3 regions of the Janthinobacterium sp. SUN128 genome follow, and region 3 is predicted to be linked to each of the others. Evidence: predicted binding sites of a transcription regulator. Region 3 holds the regulator's gene; each other region holds the start of a gene.
The links. Region 3 encodes sigma-54, which starts transcription at its own class of promoters, with help from an activator protein. Its sites were predicted from a motif close to TGGCANGNAANCTGCTTT; they were not measured.
Positions count from the first base shown of each region.

Region 1: the regulator sigma-54 is predicted to act here: its motif matches at 3,184-3,201, upstream of O3297_RS12365 (EDSAP-1 family PEP-CTERM protein).
Region 2: the regulator sigma-54 is predicted to act here: its motif matches at 2,272-2,289, upstream of O3297_RS28650 (beta-propeller fold lactonase family protein).

Region 1 covers NZ_JAPWHY010000001.1:2,734,038-2,740,350, reverse strand. The annotation lists gene O3297_RS12375 (nitroreductase family protein) at 1-999, shown strand, start outside; gene O3297_RS12370 (EDSAP-1 family PEP-CTERM protein) at 1,026-2,021, opposite strand; gene O3297_RS12365 (EDSAP-1 family PEP-CTERM protein) at 2,131-3,111, opposite strand; gene O3297_RS12360 (glycosyltransferase) at 3,299-4,531, opposite strand; gene O3297_RS12355 (hypothetical protein) at 4,666-4,839, shown strand; gene O3297_RS12350 (hypothetical protein) at 5,042-5,179, shown strand; gene O3297_RS12345 (hypothetical protein) at 5,309-5,677, shown strand; gene O3297_RS12340 (acyl-CoA thioesterase) at 5,762-6,220, shown strand; gene O3297_RS12335 (DEAD/DEAH box helicase) at 6,309-6,313, opposite strand, start outside.
Region 2 covers NZ_JAPWHY010000010.1:9,897-16,209, forward strand. The annotation lists gene adh (aldehyde dehydrogenase) at 1-906, opposite strand, end outside; gene O3297_RS28650 (beta-propeller fold lactonase family protein) at 1,251-2,207, opposite strand; gene O3297_RS28655 (TonB-dependent receptor) at 2,412-4,565, shown strand; gene O3297_RS28660 (ABC transporter substrate-binding protein) at 4,623-5,456, opposite strand; gene pedF (cytochrome c-550 PedF) at 5,482-5,967, opposite strand; gene rtcA (RNA 3'-terminal phosphate cyclase) at 6,098-6,313, opposite strand, start outside.
Region 3 covers NZ_JAPWHY010000003.1:198,148-204,460, reverse strand. The annotation lists gene lptC (LPS export ABC transporter periplasmic protein LptC) at 1-477, shown strand, start outside; gene lptA (lipopolysaccharide transport periplasmic protein LptA) at 503-1,084, shown strand; gene lptB (LPS export ABC transporter ATP-binding protein) at 1,084-1,839, shown strand; gene O3297_RS23615 (RNA polymerase factor sigma-54) at 1,844-3,322, shown strand; gene hpf (ribosome hibernation-promoting factor, HPF/YfiA family) at 3,392-3,754, shown strand; gene O3297_RS23605 (enoyl-CoA hydratase/isomerase family protein) at 3,890-4,975, shown strand; gene rapZ (RNase adapter RapZ) at 4,976-5,839, opposite strand; gene hprK (HPr(Ser) kinase/phosphatase) at 6,055-6,313, opposite strand, start outside.

The DNA of each region.
Region 1 (6,313 bases), on a different contig from region 3:
GTGGACCCGCGGCACGTGGTCGTGCATGGCTTCGATACGCGCAGCCATTGCGTGTATGACCTCGACGGCCATCCCAGCCAGCTATCGCTCGGTGCCTTGCTCGAAAGCATGGCACTGGCGGCCAGCAGCCATGGCTTGCGCATGGAAGCGCGCCGGCGTCTGTCCATGCCCGACACGCTACCCACCTTCGATGTGCGCCTGGTCGACAGTCCCGGCATGCAGCCCGACCCGCTGGCGGCCTTCTTGCCGCAGCGCAGTGTGCAGCGGCGCCGGCTCAGCACGCGCAGCTTGCGCGCCAGCGAAAAGGCGGCGCTGGCGGCCAGCTTGCCGCCCGGGTACGGCGTGCAGTGGTTCGAAGGCGGGCGCGCGCGCCTGGCCTGCGCGCGCCTGATGTTCGACAATGCGAAGCTGCGCCTGACCATGCCCGAGGCGCACAAGGTGCACCGCGACGTCATCGAATGGGGCGCGCGCTTCAGCAGCGACCGCATCCCGGAGCAGGCGCTCGGCGTCGACCCGATGACGGCGCGCCTGATGCGCTGGGTCATGCACAGCTGGCGCCGCGTGGATTTTTTCAATACCTGGCTGGCTGGCACCGTCGCGCCGCGCCTGCAGATGGACTTGCTGCCGGGCCTGTATTGTGCCGCGCATTTCATGCTGCTGGCCGATGCGCCGCCGCGCCACATCGACGATTACGTGGCGGCCGGCCGCGCCATGCAGCGCTTCTGGCTGACGGCCACGCAGCTGGGCCTGCAATTGCAGCCGGAACTGACGCCGCTGATCTTTGCCCGCTATGTGCGCGAACGGCGCACTTTTTCGCGCACCGATGGCATGCAGGAGTTGGCGCAGGAGCTGGCCGCGCAATGCCAGGCCGTGCTGGGCGCCACGGCGGTTGAGCGGGCCGTGTTTCTCGGGCGCATAGGCGCCGGGCCGGCGGCCAGTGCGCGCTCGCTGCGCCGTCCGCTGCAAGACTTGCTGGTGGCGCCAACGGCGGGGCAGTGAGGCGCGCGTGACGCCATGCGCGCGCCTCAGCCTTGTCGGCGCCGTGGCGCCAGGCTGGCCAGCGCTGCCAGGCCAGCCGCCAATAGCGGCAAGGTTCCCGGCAGCGTCACTGGCGTGACGCCTGGCACGTAGACCAGTTCGGAACTGTTCAGCATGTTCAACACCAGCGTGTAGTTGCCCGCCACCAGGTGATCCGTGACGGCGCTGTACTGCCCGCCGCATGTCGTGCCGATGCCGGTGCCTGTGGGGGCGCCGCAGCCGCTGGGGTCGTAGGTGAACATGCTGCCGCTGGTGAGCGGCGTTTGCGCGTAGCCGGTATTGAGGTTGGCGGCATCGGCCAGTTCGGTGCCGCCCAGGATGCCGGAACCGAGATTGCCGTCGGGCGCCCAGCTGAAGACGATCTGGCCATGTTCATCGATGATGCTAAACGTCATCGCCATATTCGTGGTGGCCGCCGAGCCTGTGCCGGCCAAGGCGTCCAGGTACAGCTGCATGAAGGGCAGGGCCTGGAAGTCGAAGGCCATGGTTGCGCCCGGTTGGCCGACGACAAAATTGACGGTCATCGCGGTGCTGGAACCATTGCGTCCCGAGGCGTCGGCGCTGCCGCCGCCCGCCAGGAAGGTTTCTGCCGCGTTTACGGTATGTGTGCTGGTCGAGCCCGGTGGAAAGGGGGGGATTTGCGAGGTGACGATTTGCGCCTCGCCGCGCGCATACGAGGCATTGCCCATGCCTTGCTGGGTGAAATCATTCTCTCCCTTGGTGACGGCGCCGCGTGTCGCTTGCGGCGCGTCGATCTCATTGCTGCCGCCCTTGATGATGCTGCTGCCGTTGAGCGTGGCGGTGGTGCGCGACAGGTCGATGTTGCTGAGCAGGGAGACGGAGCCGGAGGGATTGCTGATGACCAGGCCAAAGACACTGGTGTACGAATAGCCGTAGGCGGCGGCGCTGGCGGTGCCGCTGCTGGCCAGCAGCAGAAAGGCGAACAAGACCGTTGGCAGTCGGGTGCAAGAAAATGTCGTCATGAAAAATCCTCATCTCCTGATCGGCCGCGTTGTAAGGAAAACCGACAGGCTTGCCACATAAAAAAGGCGAGGAGAGCCTCCTCGCCTGTGAATCCCCCTGTTGCCTGGTTCAGGCGGCAACCTTGCGGCGACGGGCATAGCCCAGGCCAGCCAGACCCAGGCCCAGCAGAGCCAGGGTGCCGGGCTCAGGCGCGGCCTGTTTCACCAGATCCACGCTTTCCACCGCATTCAGGGTCAAGGTGTAGTTGCCGGCTGTCAAAGCATTGCTGACGGAGCTGAAGTTGCTGCCGCACGCGGTGCCGACACCGGTGCCCGTGGGCGTGCCGCAGCCGGATGGGTCGTAGGTGAATAGATTGCCGCGCGTGAGGAAATTGGTCGCCAGGCTGGTGTTCAGGTTGGCGCCATCGGCGTTTTCCGTGCCGCCCGAGATGCCCGAGCCGATCACGCCATCGGGCGTCCAGTTGAACACGGTTGCGCCGGTCGCATCCGTGATGGTGAAGGTGACGACCAGATTGGCCGTGGCGGTGGACAGCTGCCCGACCGTGCTTTGCAGGAAGACCTGCATGAAGGGCGAGGCCAGGAAGTCAAAGCTCAGCGTTGCCGTGGGCGAACCGACGATGAAATCGACGGAGAAGCCCGTGGTCGAGCCATTGCGCCCGGACGCATCGGCCGTGCCGGCGGGGCCGTCCAGGTGGGCTTCGGCCACGTTCACCACCTGGGTGGAGGTGGAGCCGGGCGGGAACGAAGGGAACTGCGTGCTGACGATCTGCGCATCGCCGCGCGAATAGGTGTTGGTGGGGCCTTGCTGCGTGAAGTCGTTCTCGCCTTTGGTGACGGCGCCGACGTTGGCGCGGAGGGCATCGAGCGAGCCGGCGCCGCCATTGATGACGCTTACCCCATTCAGGGTGGCCGTGCTGCGCGAGATGGTGGTGCTGTTGGCCACCGTGATCTGGCCCGTTGGCACGCCGATCACGAGGCCGAAGATGTTGTTGTAGGAATAGCCGTAGGCGCCCGCCTGTGCGCTACCTGCGGCGCACAGCATGGCCAGTGCCGCTGCGGCCGGGAGCAGTTTCAGTTTCGAGAGTTTCATTGTATTCACCTCGTGGTTGAGTGAGTCTGGAAGTCTTGCTGAGTCCTGTCGGCAGGTGCTCATGGCCAGTACCTAGCGACTTCCATGCCAACGCATGAGGCCCTTTTGAAATCAATGACTTGGCGTGTTTTTGTTGATGCGGTGCAGGCTTTGCCGGACTCGCTGTAAGAAAAACCGACGCTGCCCGTCAAGGCTGGCTGCCTTGCGGCAACGAGCCCAGCAGGGCGTGCACATGGGGTAGCAAGCGTTGCCCTGGCACATAGTCGCGCATGGCCGTGGCCAGCTGGCGCGCCGCCAGCTTGACCTGGCCATCGTCGAGCATGCGCGTGGCGGCATGGCGCAGGGCGGTTTCCTGGAAGCGGTCGGCGCGCAGCAGCAGGCCGGCCCCGGCCTCCGTGATGCCGTGCATGTTGAGGAATTGATCGAGGTTGCCGGCGATACCGATGACGGGTACGCCCGCCGTCAGCGCCTGTTGGCTGGTGGGGCTGCCGCCGTTGCAGATCACCAGGCTGGCGCGCCGTGCGGCCACATCGCCCGGCAGAAAGGGCGCGACATAGGCATTCGGCGGCACGGCATCGACGCGGATGGTGCCGGCCGTGGCTGCCAATACGGTGACAGGCAGGGGCGCCAGCGCGCGCAGCACGCGCGGTAGCAATTGCCCCTGGCCGGAACTGCCCAAGGTGACATAGATGATGGGGCGTCCGCTGCTCAGTTCCGGACGCTGCCACCAGTCCGGCAAGTCGAGCGGCGGCGCCCAGATGATGGCGCCCAGGTAGTCGTGCGTGGACGGCATGGCGTGCGGCGGGAACAGTTGCGGAATATCCGCATACAAGGTGCGGTCGGCATCCGTATAGATGCGCCGCAAGTCGCTGCCCAAGGATGGCAGGCCATGGCGGCGGCGCACGCGGTTCAGGGGCACGGCATGCGAGGCGAAGGCCAGCGGGCGGATCAGGCGGAACAGGGGGGCGGCCAGCCAGATGGGCAGCAGGCTTGTCAGGGGCAGGCTGGGCACCGTGTAGTGCTGGCGCACGTACGGACTCCAATAGGCATTGCTGAGCGTAATGTAGGGAATGCGCTGCAGGCGCGCGCTGACCGACAGCGACAGGCGGAAGTCGCCGATCACGAGATCGGGCTGGACCGCATTGAGCAGGCGCAAGTCGTCTTCCACGTACGCGTGCAGGGTGCTTTCCGTGTAGACAGGCTTGCCGTGCGCCAGCGCCTGCAGGAATTGCAGCGATGAAATGCTGTCGATGCGCCAGCGCCGGAAGGAGGCTTGCTTGAAGCAAAAGTCATAGCCATCGGCGCAGGCAAAATGCATCTCATATTTGTCCTCGTCGAGTCCCTGGGCCAGGCTCAGGGGGCGGCCGACGTGGGCCAGGGTCACTGCCTCGGCCATAAAGAGGATTTTTTTGCGCGCCATGGGGATCGCTTGCACTCGCAGGAGAGAGACCTGCCAGGTTGGAGTGGCGCTGCGCCGTTTAGTTCCCCCGTCGCGTGCCACTGGCGGGCGCCAGGATTTGGCCGCATCGGCTAGAGTGGGGCAAAGGAGGTCACATGCAAACCCAATTCCGTCCTGCCCTGTTGCGTGCGCACAGCACGCCCGAACCCGATATGCCGCCACCGCCGGAAGGCGATCCCGTCACGCCGCCGCCGGAAACGCCGCCCCACATCGATCCCGTGCCCGTCGAGGAGCCGACGCCGCCGCCACCGCCCGTGAAAATGCAGTGACGGGGAGGTGTGTGCCGCGTTTATTTCCGATCGGAAATGGACTGCGCGGTAGCCGCCGGCGCCACGCCATTTAAACAACAAAAACGTCAATAAATGTTGCCGAGTGGATACAAATCAAACTCTAACTGTCGAGTGTCATGCGGCCGTCACGATTCTGTTCTTATAATGAGACATCATAAAAATTCTTGTACAGGAGACCATCATGGGCAATTCCTTGCATAACAAAATCTACCTGGGCCGGCGGCCTGTGATGACCAGCAAAAACCTCGTGGCGCTGGCCCTGGCGGGCGCCGTGGCGGGTTGCGGCCTGGCCTGGCTGCTGCTGCGCAACTATAAATAAGGGCTGTCCTGCCCGTCTTCCAGTCAGCCGTCCGCCGCGCGGGCGGTGACTGATTCACGTTGCCTGTTGCCGATGCGCAGCGGGGCGCGTACCATGGGGGCCGAACACCTGGCCTTTTATGGAAAAGTAATGAAGAACGAGAAATTAACAACCGATGAATATGACGCGCTGGAGCAAGTTGCACGCGGCATCAAGACCGAGCGCCCCAGCGCTTGCGTTGCCCGCAATGCCAAGCGCCTGTCCGGCCTGAAGCTGCTCAGCTATGCACGCGATGGCCGTCTGTCCATCACCGAGAAAGCACAGCAACTGCTGTTCCTGCGCCGCTGCATCATGGGGCTGCGCGCCGTCGCCACCGATCCCCTGACCAAGCTGGAATCGGACGTGGCTTACTTCCTGGGCAAGAAAGCCCACATCGTGGCGCGCGCCGAAGGCGAAGGCTACGACATTTCCGACAAAGGCCGCGAGTCGCTGGCCGATATCGACACCCTGGGCCTGTAAGGCTCACAACCGGCCCTCGTGGCCGGTTTTCACATCTCCCCTCACTTTTAATTTCCCCCTTTGGAGAATACTTTGGACAGCGCGATGAACTGGTCGGCCCACGAACTGACGATGACGGTCTTGATGACGCCCGATATGGCCAATTTTTCCGGCAACGTGCACGGCGGCACCATCCTGAAATACCTCGACAGCGTCGCCTATGCTTGCGCCAGCCGCTATTCGGGCAGCTATGTGGTGACCCTGTCGGTGGACCAGGTGATGTTCCTGCAGCCTATCCACGTGGGCGAACTGGTGACGTTCCTCGCGTCGATCAACTACACGGGCACGACGTCGATGGAAGTGGGTATCCGCGTGGTGACGGAAAACATCCAGCAGCGCCTGGTGCGCCACGCCAACAGCTGCTATTTCACGATGGTGGCCGTGGATGCCAACCGCAAACCGGTGGCCGTGCCGCCGCTGGTACTGGAAACGCCGGAACAGCACGCGCGCTTCGAGCAGGCCAAGCTGCGCAAGCTGTCGCGCCAGAAAGTGTCGAAGAAATAAATGCGGCGGGCATGAAAAAAACGGCCACCAGAGCGATCTGGTGGCCGTTTTTTATTGCTTGCCGCCCGTGGGCGGCATGGCGCCGTGATTAAC
Region 2 (6,313 bases), on a different contig from region 3:
GGTGCACACTTCGCCTTGATTCAGCGCAAACATCGCAAAACCTTCCAGGCACTTGTCGAAATACTCATCATCGGCATCCATCACGTCTTCAAAGAAGATGTTCGGCGACTTGCCGCCCAGCTCCAGGGTGACGGGAATCAGGTTTTGCGCCGCATAGCCCATGATCAGACGGCCCGTGCCCGTTTCGCCCGTAAAGGCGATCTTGGCGATGCGCTTGCTCGAGGCCAGCGGCTTGCCCGCTTCCAGGCCGAAACCATTGATGATGTTCAGCACGCCAGGCGGCAGCAGGTCGCCGATCAGCTCGATCAACACCATGATGGAAGCCGGGGTCTGCTCGGCCGGTTTGAGCACCACGCAATTGCCGGCGGCCAGGGCTGGCGCCAGTTTCCACACGGCCATCAGAATCGGGAAATTCCACGGAATGATCTGCCCCACGACGCCCAGCGGCTCATGGTAGTGGTAGGCATAGGTTTCCGCATCGATTTGCGCGACGGAACCTTCCTGCGCGCGGATGCAACCGGCGAAGTAACGGAAATGGTCGATGGCCAGTGGAATGTCTGCATTCATCGTTTCGCGGATCGGCTTGCCGTTGTCGATGGTTTCCGCCGTGGCGATCAGGCTCAGGTTCTGTTCGATGCGGTCGGCGATGCGGTTCAAAATATTGGCGCGCTCGGCAGGCGAAGTCTTGCCCCAGGCATCCTTGGCGGCGTGCGCGGCATCCAGCGCCAGCTCGACGTCTTCCGTCGTGGAACGGGCGATTTCGCAAAACGGCAAGCCCGTGATCGGCGTAATGTTAGGAAAGTATTCACCTTTTACTGGTGCAACGAATTTGCCGCCGATGTAATTGTCATAGCGTTGTTTGAAGGGATTGGCTACGCCCAGTTTGCTGATGTCTGCGAGATTCATGTCGTCCTCTATCGGGTTAATTAGAATGGAATTACTTAATTAAAATCAAACGTCCTGGTACAGATGGGGTGAGTACACGGAGTCTTCCGCAAATGCCGTGCCAGCTCGCCATCCCACTACAAACTTAGCCGGTTTTATCCCTGTTACAAGGGCGCGGCATCAAACCCGGCACGTTTTTCAGCGCAGGCCACCTGCTTGGGTGGGGACGTGGGCCTGTTTGCATTTTGAACAAGGTGAAGACGTCCTGTTCCAATCCGGGCCAGCCCTGCGGAATCTCCCCTGCGCCGCTGCACAATGGAACAGGTGTACCAGACTGGAACACCTGCGCCTGTGCCACCAAGGAATCAACGAATCACCACGCCCCATGGCAATTCGCCTACAGCAATGTCGGCCACCTTGCGCGCGCTGGCCGTGTCGATGACGGATACACTGTTCGAACGGCCATTGGCCACGTACAGCTTGGCGCCGTCGGGCGTGATGGCCATGTTCCACGGGCGCTTGCCGACGTCAATCGTGGCCGTCACTTGATTGCTGGCCGTGTCGATCACCATCACCGTGCCGTCCGTGCCATTCGAGACATACACCTGCTTGCCGTTGGGATGGACCACGATGCCATTCGCATTCTTGCCCGCTGGAATGGTGGCAATCGCCTTGCGCGCGACCATGTCGATCACGTAGACGGCATTGACCAGTTCGCACGCCACATAGGCGCGGCCCGAGTCCGGACTGAAACCGATGCCGCGCGGACGCAGTCCCACGGCGATGGAAGCGACCTGGCGGCGTTGCGCCACATCAATGACATCGACTTGCTCCGCCTCTTCCGCGCTGACCAGCAGCCAGCGTCCATCCGGGCTGAAGACGGCATGTTCCGGATTGCGTCCCTGCACTTTGATATCGGCGAGCAAAGTAGCTGTCTGACCATCGAGCAAGGCCACGCTATTGTTTTCCTCGACGGCCACTGCCACGTAATGACCGTCCCGGGAAGCGCTGACACCTTCGGGCGACTTGCCCAGCGCCACCGTACGCACGGGCGCGCCGCCCGCGTTATCGATCAGCAACAAGGCACTGCTGGCGGCATCCGTGACAAACAATTGCCGTCCGGTGGGGTCGGCGGCGATGCCGCGCGGCCGCTTGCCTGCGGCGATCTGACGCACTACCTGGTCGGTCGCCGTGTCGATCACGCTCAAGGTGCCCGATTTTTCATTGGGGACATAGGCAAAGGGAGCTGCCTGGAGGGCGGTGCTGGCGAGCGCCGGCAATAGCCAGCAAACCTGGCGCAAGCACGAGAAGAAGTTGGGCATAATCACCTTTTCAATGGCAAAACACAGGAAAAGCGCGCGGTAGCGGCGCATCTGCCCATTGCTGTATGCAAACGCCGTGCCACTGACACGGGTATAATTTCAGCCCACCAATGGAGACATGGCAGGCATATTGCTTGATAAGACTATGCAGACCTGTACCGCGCACGCGATCAAGCAGGCTTTTATTCACATTGGAGAATCCGCATGCAGCACCGTTTCCGCCTGAACACCATCGCCAGCCTGTTTGTCGCCGGCAGCGCCACCCTCGCCCCCCACGTCTTTGCCGCCGAGGCAGCTAGCCTGGCCGCCGGACAACTGATGGATACGGTGGTCATCAGCGGCAGCCGCATCGCCCACCCCAGCCAGGAAGTGCCGGCCTCGATCGACGTGGTCGACAGCGCCCGCATCCAGGATGGCCAAATCCGCGTCAACGCGTCGGAAGCGCTGGCCGCCGTGCCGGGCCTGGTCGTGCAAAACCGCCAGAACTATGCGCAAGACTTGCAGATCTCGTCGCGCGGCTTCGGCGCACGCTCGGCCTTTGGTGTGCGCGGCGTCAAGCTGATCAGTGATGGCATTCCCGCCAGCATGCCCGACGGCCAGGGCCAGGCCGCCACCTTCAACCTCGATACGGCCGAGCGCATCGAAGTGCTGCGCGGACCGTTTTCTGCCATCTACGGCAACCATTCGGGCGGCGTGATCCAGCTGTTTTCCAGGGATGGACAAAATCCCCCTTCCGTCGAACTGAATGTGACGGGCGGCAGCTACGGCACCAGCAAGGTCGATCTCTCGGCGCAAGGCCAGGCAGGCGGCATCGGCTACGTGCTCGACGGCTCGCGCTTCCGCACGGACGGTTTCCGCGACCATAGCGCCGCCACGCGCGAACAGGCGTTCGGCAAGATCACCGTCAAGCCGACGAAGGACAGCAAGCTGACCATCGTCGCCAACAGCCTGCATCAAGGCAATACGCAAGATCCGCTGGGCGCTACCTGGGCCACGTTTGCCGCCGACCCGCGCGCCGGTGAGCTCGACGCGACGGATACGCAAAACCCGAAACGCACGCTGGCCGAACGCTACAACACCCGCAAGAGCATCGACCACCAGCAAATCGGCGCCACCTATGAACAGTCGTTCGGCGATGACCGCCTGCACGTGATGGTGTATGGCGGCAACCGCGACGTGATCCAGTACCAGGCGTTTAATAAAGCATTCCAAAATACCAAAGTGGACGGTCTACTTAAGCATTCGGGCGGCGTGGTCGACTTCCAGCGCCAGTTCTATGGCATCGACACCAACTGGCTGCACGTGAACCAGTTGGCCGGCGGCAAGCTGAGCACCACCATCGGCATCGATTACGGCCGCTCCAGCGATGACCGTACCGGCTACGAAAACTTCATCGGCAATAGCTTTGGCGTAAAGGGCAAGCTGCGCCGCGACGAGCAGAATGTCGTCTCCAGCCTCGATCCCTATATCCAGGCGGAATGGCAAGGCGGCCCGTGGCTGCTCAGCGCAGGCGTACGCTACAGCAAGATGAAAGTGGCGGTCGACGACCATTTCCTCAGCAACGGCAACGATAGCGGCAGCCTGGAGTTCAGCCACACGACACCGGTGCTGGGCCTGCTGTACAAGCTGACGCCGAACGTCAACGTGTATGCCAGCGCCGCGCGCGGCTTCGAAGCGCCTACCTTGAATGAACTGTTTTACTCGGGTACGGGCGGCGGCTTCAATTTCAACTTGAAACCAGCGACCAGCACCAACCTGGAAGCTGGTATCAAAGCCAGGATCAATAACAATACGCACGTCAACGCGGCCGTGTTCCAGATCAAGACCAACGACGAACTGGTGGTCGACAAGTCCAGCGGCGGACGCACCAGCTACCGCAATGCGGGTAAAACCTTGCGCCAGGGTATGGAAGTGTCGCTGGACTCGAACCTGCCGTATGGCTTCACGACCAAAGTGGCACTGACCAGCCTGCGCGCCGTGTATGACCAGGCGTTTGGCAACGTGCGCGAAGGCAGCCGCTTGCCGGGCGTGCCCAGCGCCAACCTGTTTGCGGAACTGGCCTGGAAAGACACGCTCGACCGTTTTGGCGCGGCGCTGGAAAGCGTGGCCAGCAACCAGGTCTACGCGGAAGACAGCAACAGCGAAAAGCCGGCGCCCGGCTATACGGTGTTCAATGCGCGCTTCAACGCCAAACAAAACGTGGGCAATTGGCGCTTCAAGGAATTTGCCCGCCTGAACAATCTTTTCGACAAGACCTACGTGGGCTCCGTCATCGTCGGCGACAGCAACAAGCGCTACTATGAAGCGGCGCCGGGACGTAACTGGTTGCTGGGCGTCAGCGCCCAATATAGTTTCTAAAAATAAAAAGCCCGCGCATCGATCGATGCACGGGCTTTTCAACTCAAGCACGCTACGTCAGGGCCGCGCTTCCTTGACGCCATATTTTTCAAAGATGGCTTTCAATTCACCGCTGGCCGCCATCTCGTTCATGGCCGCCTGCAGCAACTTGCCCACGTCGAGCTGCTGGCGGCTGACGGCCAGGCCCACGGCCCAGCCGGCACGCGGCAGGCGGGCGAACGCCACTTCGCTCAAGGGGAAAGCGGGATCGCTTTTCAGCACCGATTCGATCTCCGAACGGTTGGCCAGCACGGCATCGAGCTGTCCTGCCTGTAATTGCTGCAAGGCTTCGGCCGCCGTGTCGAAGATGCGCACGTCGTCGCGGTACTTGCCATTGTCTTCACCCAGCATCAGCATGGCCGCGATCGATACCTTTTCCACGCCGATGCGCTTGCCGGCCAGCGAAGCGACGCCATCGAATTGCGGCACGGCTTGCGCGCTGCGCGCCAGGCGCACGGTTTCCACGTAATACGGCGCGAAGATCTCGACCTTGTCGTTATCCGCCATCAACTTCTTGTCGACCGGCACATGCAGCATCACATCGGCGGGACCATAACCAAGGTAATGCCCCTTCCACACCATATTGCGCAAATCATCGTTGAGGTTTTCGCCGGCGGGAAATGGCAGCAAGCTCAGTTTCAAACCCAGCTTTTTCGCCAGCGCTTCGGCAATATCGATATCGATGCCCGCGCCCTTGTCGGAAAACGGCGCGAACTCGTTATACACAGCCACTTTCAGGCTGCCCGACTGCTGCACTTTTTGCCAGTCGGCACGCGCCGGCGCGGCTGCGCACAGCGCCAGGCAGGCGAGCGAGATCATCGCGCGCGCGCCCCGGAATTGAAATGAACGCATGGGACTCCTTTGTGATCAGTTCGACTTAATTCGACTCGCGGCGGGTTTCCAGGTAAGTCTTGATGGCCCACATGGCTTCCTGGTTGAACACGCCTTCGAACGGCGGCATGTACACAGCGCCATTACGCACTTTACCGTGGCGTATGGTGGCCAGGTAGTAATTATCCGTTTCCTTGTAGCAAGCCTGTTTCTTTGTCTCATTCTTGATACCGAAGCAATCGCGGTCCAGCTGGCGCAAGTCCGGCGCGATGCCGCCCGAGATGGCTTCGATGCCGTGGCACCGGGCGCAATTCTGGTTGTAGGCCGAGGTGCCCACCGTCAAGGCCAGCTTGTTGCCACGATACGGGTTTTGCTCAAGCCACTTATCGCCTACCTTGGGCAAGCCCGTGGTATCGACGCCTTGCGGCGTGACATTGCCGTGCGCATAGGCATGCGGCAAGGTCAGCAGGGAAGTGAGGGCAACGGCGCCGGCCGCCGCCACGCCGAGCAGGGTACGAATGGAATAGGTCATGCTGGTCTCCTTGGTTTTTTAGTCAATACCAAAGAAGAGCAAATGCCATGCCATGCGTCTATGCCCCACATCCGGCCGCCCATGTATCAATTTGGAACAGCTGCAACAGCCAGTTGTGTCAGCGCGCGCGTCAGGCGGCGGCCACCGTGCAGATGCTGCTCCGCTCCTGCTGCTCGAAAGTAATACGCACGGGCAAAAACCGGGCAATCACCTCCGCATTCGTCAGCGCATGCTGCGATACCTTGTTGCAGCTGAAGGTACCGCCGCCGGCCAGCGCCATGGGCAGCAAGAGCTGGTCGGCCAGGTGCTCGCCGACGGCCGCGTCCGTCTTGAGATAGGCGCGTAC
Region 3 (6,313 bases):
CTGGATGAGCCCGACTATTTCATTACCAATTTCAGCCTGGTGCGCATGGATTTGACGGGAAAACCCAGCTATATCGTGTCGGGCGCCAAGCTCACGCATTATCCGCTGGACGATTCGTCCGATATCGACCGGCCCTTCGTGCGCAAGCTCACGCCAGGCATGCCACCGATGAACATGAATGCGGAACTGGCGCATATCGACCAGGACAATACCCGGCTGCAACTGCACCGCAATGTCGTGATCGACCGCGTGGCCAGTCCGAAGGCGCAGAACCTGACGGTCAAGACGGAAGCGCTGACGGTGTTCCCGGATGAGGAAAGAATGGAAACGGACGTGCCTGTCGATATCCTGACGGGCACCTCGCGCCTCAATGGCATCGGCATGAAAGCCAATAACGCCACCGGCGTGGTGGAAGTGCAGAATGCGCTGCGCATGGTCCTCCCGCCGAAACCGCGCCCGGCCGCGGCGGCAAAATGACAGAATGAAACAAGGAAACCATACTATGAAGAACATCTTGCTGTTGACCGTATTTTCCCTGGCCATCATGGGCGTGGCGCATGCCGAGAAGGCCGATTCCGAGAAGGAAGCCGTCATCACGGCACGTAGCGGCCACGTCGATGACATCAAGCAGGTGCGCACCCTGACGGGCGACGTCGTGCTGGTCAAGGGGACCCTGACCATGAAGGCGGGGCGCGCCGTGATCACGGAAGATCCGCAAGGCTACCAGTTCATTACCTTCTGGGCCGATCCCGGCAAGCTCGCCACCTTCCGCCAGAAGCGCGATGGCGCGGGCGACCTGTGGGTGGAAGGCGAAGCGGAGCGCGTGGAATACGACAACAAGACGGAAGTGGTGAAACTGTTTTCCAGGGCCAAGCTGACGCGCCTGGAAGGCACGAAAGTGACCGACGTGGCCAATGGCGCCTTCATCTCGTATGACAGCCGCAAGGAAGTGTTTGCGATGGAAAATTCCAACAGCGGCACCAGCACCCCGGATGGCGGCAGCGTGCGCATGGTGATCCAGCCGAAAACCAAGGCACCGGCGGCGGAGAAAGCGCCGGCCACGCCTGCGCCAGGAAAGAAATAATGGACAATACTCGTTGCGGCAGCACCCTGATCGTTCGCGGGCTGCAAAAAACCTATGGCAAGCGGCAAGTCGTGCATGATGTCTCGCTGCAAGTCGAATGCGGTGAAGTGGTGGGTTTGCTGGGCCCGAACGGCGCCGGCAAGACCACCTCGTTCTACATGATCGTCGGCCTGGTGCCGTCCGATGGCGGCAGCATCGATATCAGCGGCGTGGACATCTCCAGCCTGCCGATCCACCGCCGCGCGCAGATGGGCCTGTCCTACCTGCCGCAGGAAGCGTCCGTCTTCCGCAAGCTGACGGTGGAAGACAATATCCGCGCCGTGCTGGAAATCCAGACCGTCGAAGGCCGTCCGCTGACGAAGGCCGAGATCGAGGTGCGCCTGGATAAATTGCTGGCCGACTTGCAGATTGAAAAGCTGCGCGAGAACCAGGCCCTGTCCCTGTCGGGTGGCGAGCGCCGCCGCGTGGAAATCGCCCGCGCGCTGGCCACCGATCCCCGTTTCGTGCTGCTCGACGAACCGTTCGCCGGCGTCGATCCGATCGCCGTGATCGAGATCCAGCGCATCGTGCGTTTCTTGAAGGAGCGCAATATCGGCGTGTTGATCACCGATCATAATGTGCGCGAGACGCTGGGTATCTGCGACCGTGCCTACATCATCAACCAGGGCTCGGTACTGGCGTCGGGACGCCCCGACGACATCATCGCGAACGAGTCGGTACGCCGGGTCTATCTGGGCGAACACTTCCGCATGTAAGCCAATGAAACAATCATTGCAGCTGCGCACTTCGCAGCACCTGGCACTGACGCCGCAGTTGCAGCAATCGATACGCCTGTTGCAATTGTCTACCCTGGAATTGCATCAGGAACTAGAGCAATTGCTGACGGACAATCCCTTGCTCGAACGCCTCGATGATCCGCTCGACCGTTCGCTGCGCCTGCTGTCCGACGGTGCCTTGAGTTCCACGGCAGCGCCGGCCGAAGCGCCGCCCCAGCCGCCAGGGCAGGAAGCGCCCGCAGCGCCGGCCGAAGCGGAAACTTTTGATGGCGATGCCGGCGACGGCCCGGCCGCCGCCGATGGCGGCGACAGCGACTGGAGCGAGGCGAGCCGCGGCAAGGCGCCCGACGACGAAGATTCGCGCCCGCAACTCGAAGCCCATCACTGCACCCTGCGCGAACACCTGATGGAGCAGATGCGCGTGACGGTACTCGAATTGCGCGACCGCGCGCTGGTCGAGCTGATTATCGATGCGCTCGACGACAATGGCTACCTGGAAGAGTCGCTCGACGACATCCTGGCGCGCCTGCCGGAAGAGCTGGAAATCGACGCCGACGAGATGCGCACGGCCTTGTCTCTCTTGCAAAGTTTCGATCCGCCCGGCGTGGGCGCGCGCAATGCGTCCGAATGCCTGGCGCTGCAAATCAAGCGCTTGCCGCACATCGCCATGGTGACGCGCCGCATGGCCCTCGTCATCGTGGAAAAGCACCTGGCCTGGTTTGCCCAGCGCGATTTCAACAAGCTGAAAAAAGCCCTCGATTGCGACGATGAAGACTTGCGCGAAGCGCAGACGGTGATTCGCCAGTGCAATCCGCATCCGGGCGCCGTGTTCGCCTCGGACGTCTCCGATTACGTGGTGCCCGACGTCGTCGTCAAGCGCGCGCGCAATGGCTGGCAAGTGACCTTAAACAACGATGTCATGCCGCGCCTGCGCGTCAATGCCATGTACGCCAACTTGCTCAAGCAGGGCAAGGGCGAGGGCGCCATGGGCGCACAGTTGCAGGAAGCCAAGTGGCTGATCAAGAATATGCGCCAGCGCTTCGACACGATCCTGCGCGTGGCGCAGGCGATAGTAGAAAGACAAAAGAACTTTTTCTCGCATGGGGCCGTTGCCATGCGTCCCCTTGTGCTCCGTGAAATAGCTGATACACTGGGTTTACACGAGAGTACTATCTCGCGGGTAACAACTCAAAAGTACATGCTGACCCCGCACGGCATGTTCGAGTTGAAATATTTCTTTGGTAGCCACGTCGCCACCGAAGCGGGGGGCGAAGCGTCATCGACGGCGATACGGGCATTGATCGTGCAACTGACAGGAGCAGAAGACCCTAAAAATCCTTTATCCGACAGTAAGATTGCGGACATGCTGGGGGAACAAGGCATGGTGATTGCGCGACGTACTGTTGCCAAATACCGGGAAGCGTTGAAAATTCCGCCAGTGAGCCTGCGTAAGTGTTTGTAAGTTTTTTTCGGTTCCTCTGCGGGCCGGATAGGATGGACCGCACGAACCCGATCATCTTTAGGAGTGTGTATGAATCTCACCATCAGCGGACATCATCTCGAAGTGACACCAGCCATCCGTGAATACGTACAAACGAAGCTGGAGCGCGTGAAACGTCATTTCGATCAAGTCATCGATATCGCCGTGATTCTGACCGTGGATAACCTCAAAGAGAAAGAAAAACGTCAAAAGGCTGAAGTCAACCTGCGTTTGAGCGGCAAGACTGTCTATGTGGAAAGCTTGGCGCACGACCTGTACGCCGCGATCGATACCCTGATCGACAAGCTCGATAGGCAAGTGATGAAATACAAAACCAAAGTGCAAGGGCACGGTAAAGAGGCGATCAAGCATCTGCCAGACAACTCCGAGGAAGAAGCCGTCGTCGCCGTCTAAGGCCACCCGCTTCCAGCAGTTGTGATCAACTAAGGGCGCACATCTTGCGCCCTTTTTTGCGCCTGGACCTTTTGAGCGCAATGTTCGCCGCGCAGGGGCTAAAATGTTTGCACTTTCACTTCTTTCCTGCCTGCCATGAGCGACTTCGTCCAGACTTCCATCCGCAACCGCACGGGCCATATCGTGCTCGACCGTCCGAAAGCCTTGAATTCCCTGTCGCTGGAGATGGTGCGCGCCCTGAGCGCGGCCTTGCTGGCCTGGCGCGACGATCCGCAGGTGGATGCCGTGGTGATCCGCTCCAGCAGTGAAAAAGCCCTGTGCGCCGGCGGCGACATCCGTTTCTTTTACGATGCGGGCCTGGCCACGCCGCAAGGCGGCAGTGCCTTGCTGGAGGATTTCTTTACGGAAGAATATGCTTTAAATCATTTAATTCATTTCTACCCAAAACCGTATATTGCCGTGATGGATGGCGTGGTGATGGGCGGCGGCATGGGCGTGGCGCAAGCCGGGCCGGGCAACCGCCTGCGCATCGTGACGGGCCGCACGCGCATGGCCATGCCGGAAGTCAATATCGGCTTGTTTCCCGACGTGGGCGGCAGTTATTTTCTATCCCGCCTGGCCGGCCAGCTGGGCCTGTACCTGGGCTTGACGGGCTTGACGATTAACGCGGCCGATGCCCTGTACACGGGGCTGGCCGATGTCTACGTGCCTGAGGCGCAGATGGGGGCGCTGCTGGATCTGTTCGAATCGACGCGGGGCGAGGCCTTGCCGGTGGCCATCAAGGCGCTGGCGGCGCCTTTCCAGGCCGAGGCGGGGGTGTCTCCCCTGGCCACGGCGCGCGCGGCGCTGGACCGCCATTTCGGCGCCCCTTCTGTGGCCGCCATCATGGCCTCGCTGGCGCAGGATGACAGCGCGTTCGCGGCCAAGGCGCTGGCGGCCATGCGCCAGCGTTCGCCCTTGATGATGTCGGTGACCCTGGAATTGCTGCAGCGGGGCGCCCACCTGGGCGTGGCCGATTGCCTGCGCATGGAGCGCACGGTGGTGCGCCACAATTTCGAACATGGCGAAGTGCTCGAGGGCGTGCGCGCGCTGGTGGTCGACAAGGACAATGCACCGCGCTGGAACCCTGCCAGCCTGGACGACGTCGATGCGGCCATGGTGGCGCGCTTCTTTGCCCCCGTCTGGCCAGCCGCGGCGCATCCGCTGCGCCACCTCGACTAATTAGCTGCGTTCGCGGTGGCGCAGGACGACGCGTTCATTCGGGCCGAAATACTGCGCCAGCCGCTCCGCCATGTACACGGAGCGGTGCTGGCCGCCCGTGCAGCCCAGGGCCACCGTCAGGTAGCTGCGGTTGTCGGACTTGAATGACGGCAACCATTTCTCGATGAAGGCGCGGATGTCGGCCAGCAGTTCCAGCGCGCTCGGCTGCGCGTCGAGGAAGGCGATCACGGGCGCATCGCGGCCGTCGAGCGGGCGCAGCGCGAGGTCGTAATAGGGATTCGGCAAGGCCCGCACGTCGAAGACGAAATCGGCGTCCAGCGGCACGCCCAGCTTGAAGGCGAACGATTCGAAGAACAGGGTCAGCGGTGCGCGTTCGGAGGCGACGATATCCTTGATCCAGGCGCGCAGCTTGTTGGCGCTCAGTTCAGACGTGTCGATCACATGGCCCAGCTGTTCGATGGCTGACAGGCGTTCGCGTTCTTCCGAGATGCACTCGATCAGCGTGCGGCGGCTGGCCGGATTCTGGTTCGGACGCAATTCGTGCGACAGCGGATGGCTGCGCCGCGTTTCCGAGAAGCGCGCCACCAGCGAATGCGTGGTGGCCGTCAGGAACATGACCTTGACGTCATGCCCCTGGTCGCGCAGCAGGGCCACATTGTGCGGCAGGCTGGTCAGCGACTCGGCGCTGCGCGCATCGACGGCGACGGCCAGTTGCGGTGTACCTTCGTCGAGCAGGGTCTGCACCAGGCTGGGCAGCAAGGCCGGCGGCAGGTTGTCGACACAATAGTAGCCGGTATCTTCCAGCACATTGAGCGCGACGGATTTACCGGAGCCGGATATTCCGGTGATAAGGACGATATGCATACGCCGATCATACAATAAAGATCGGCGCTCTGCTTCCAAGGCAATTATCTTTACAAATTATTGCAATTTGGAATGTGATATTGCCGGGATTGGCAGGGCGCTCTCGTCACGACCGTAGGTCGGCTTAGCGCGTCGCGCGTAAGCCGACACCGCGGCATGGGCCAACAATGTCGTCGGATTACGCACGGCGTTGCCGCGCTAATCCGACCTACTTGCTAGTCGCCACTCATTGCCAACCTCTGCCGCTCCATGAACTCCTGCAAGGTATCGATGCCGCGCAGTTGCAAAATCGTGTTGCGCACGGCCGCTTCCAGCAGTACGGCGATGTTGCGGCCGGCGGCGACGGGGATGACGACCTTGCGCACGGGCAAACCCAGCACGTCTTCCGTGGGGAACAGGAAAGGCAGGCGCTCGACTTCCTCTTCCAGCGCGTTGCGGCGCACCAGATGCACGATCAGTTTCAGGCGCATCTTG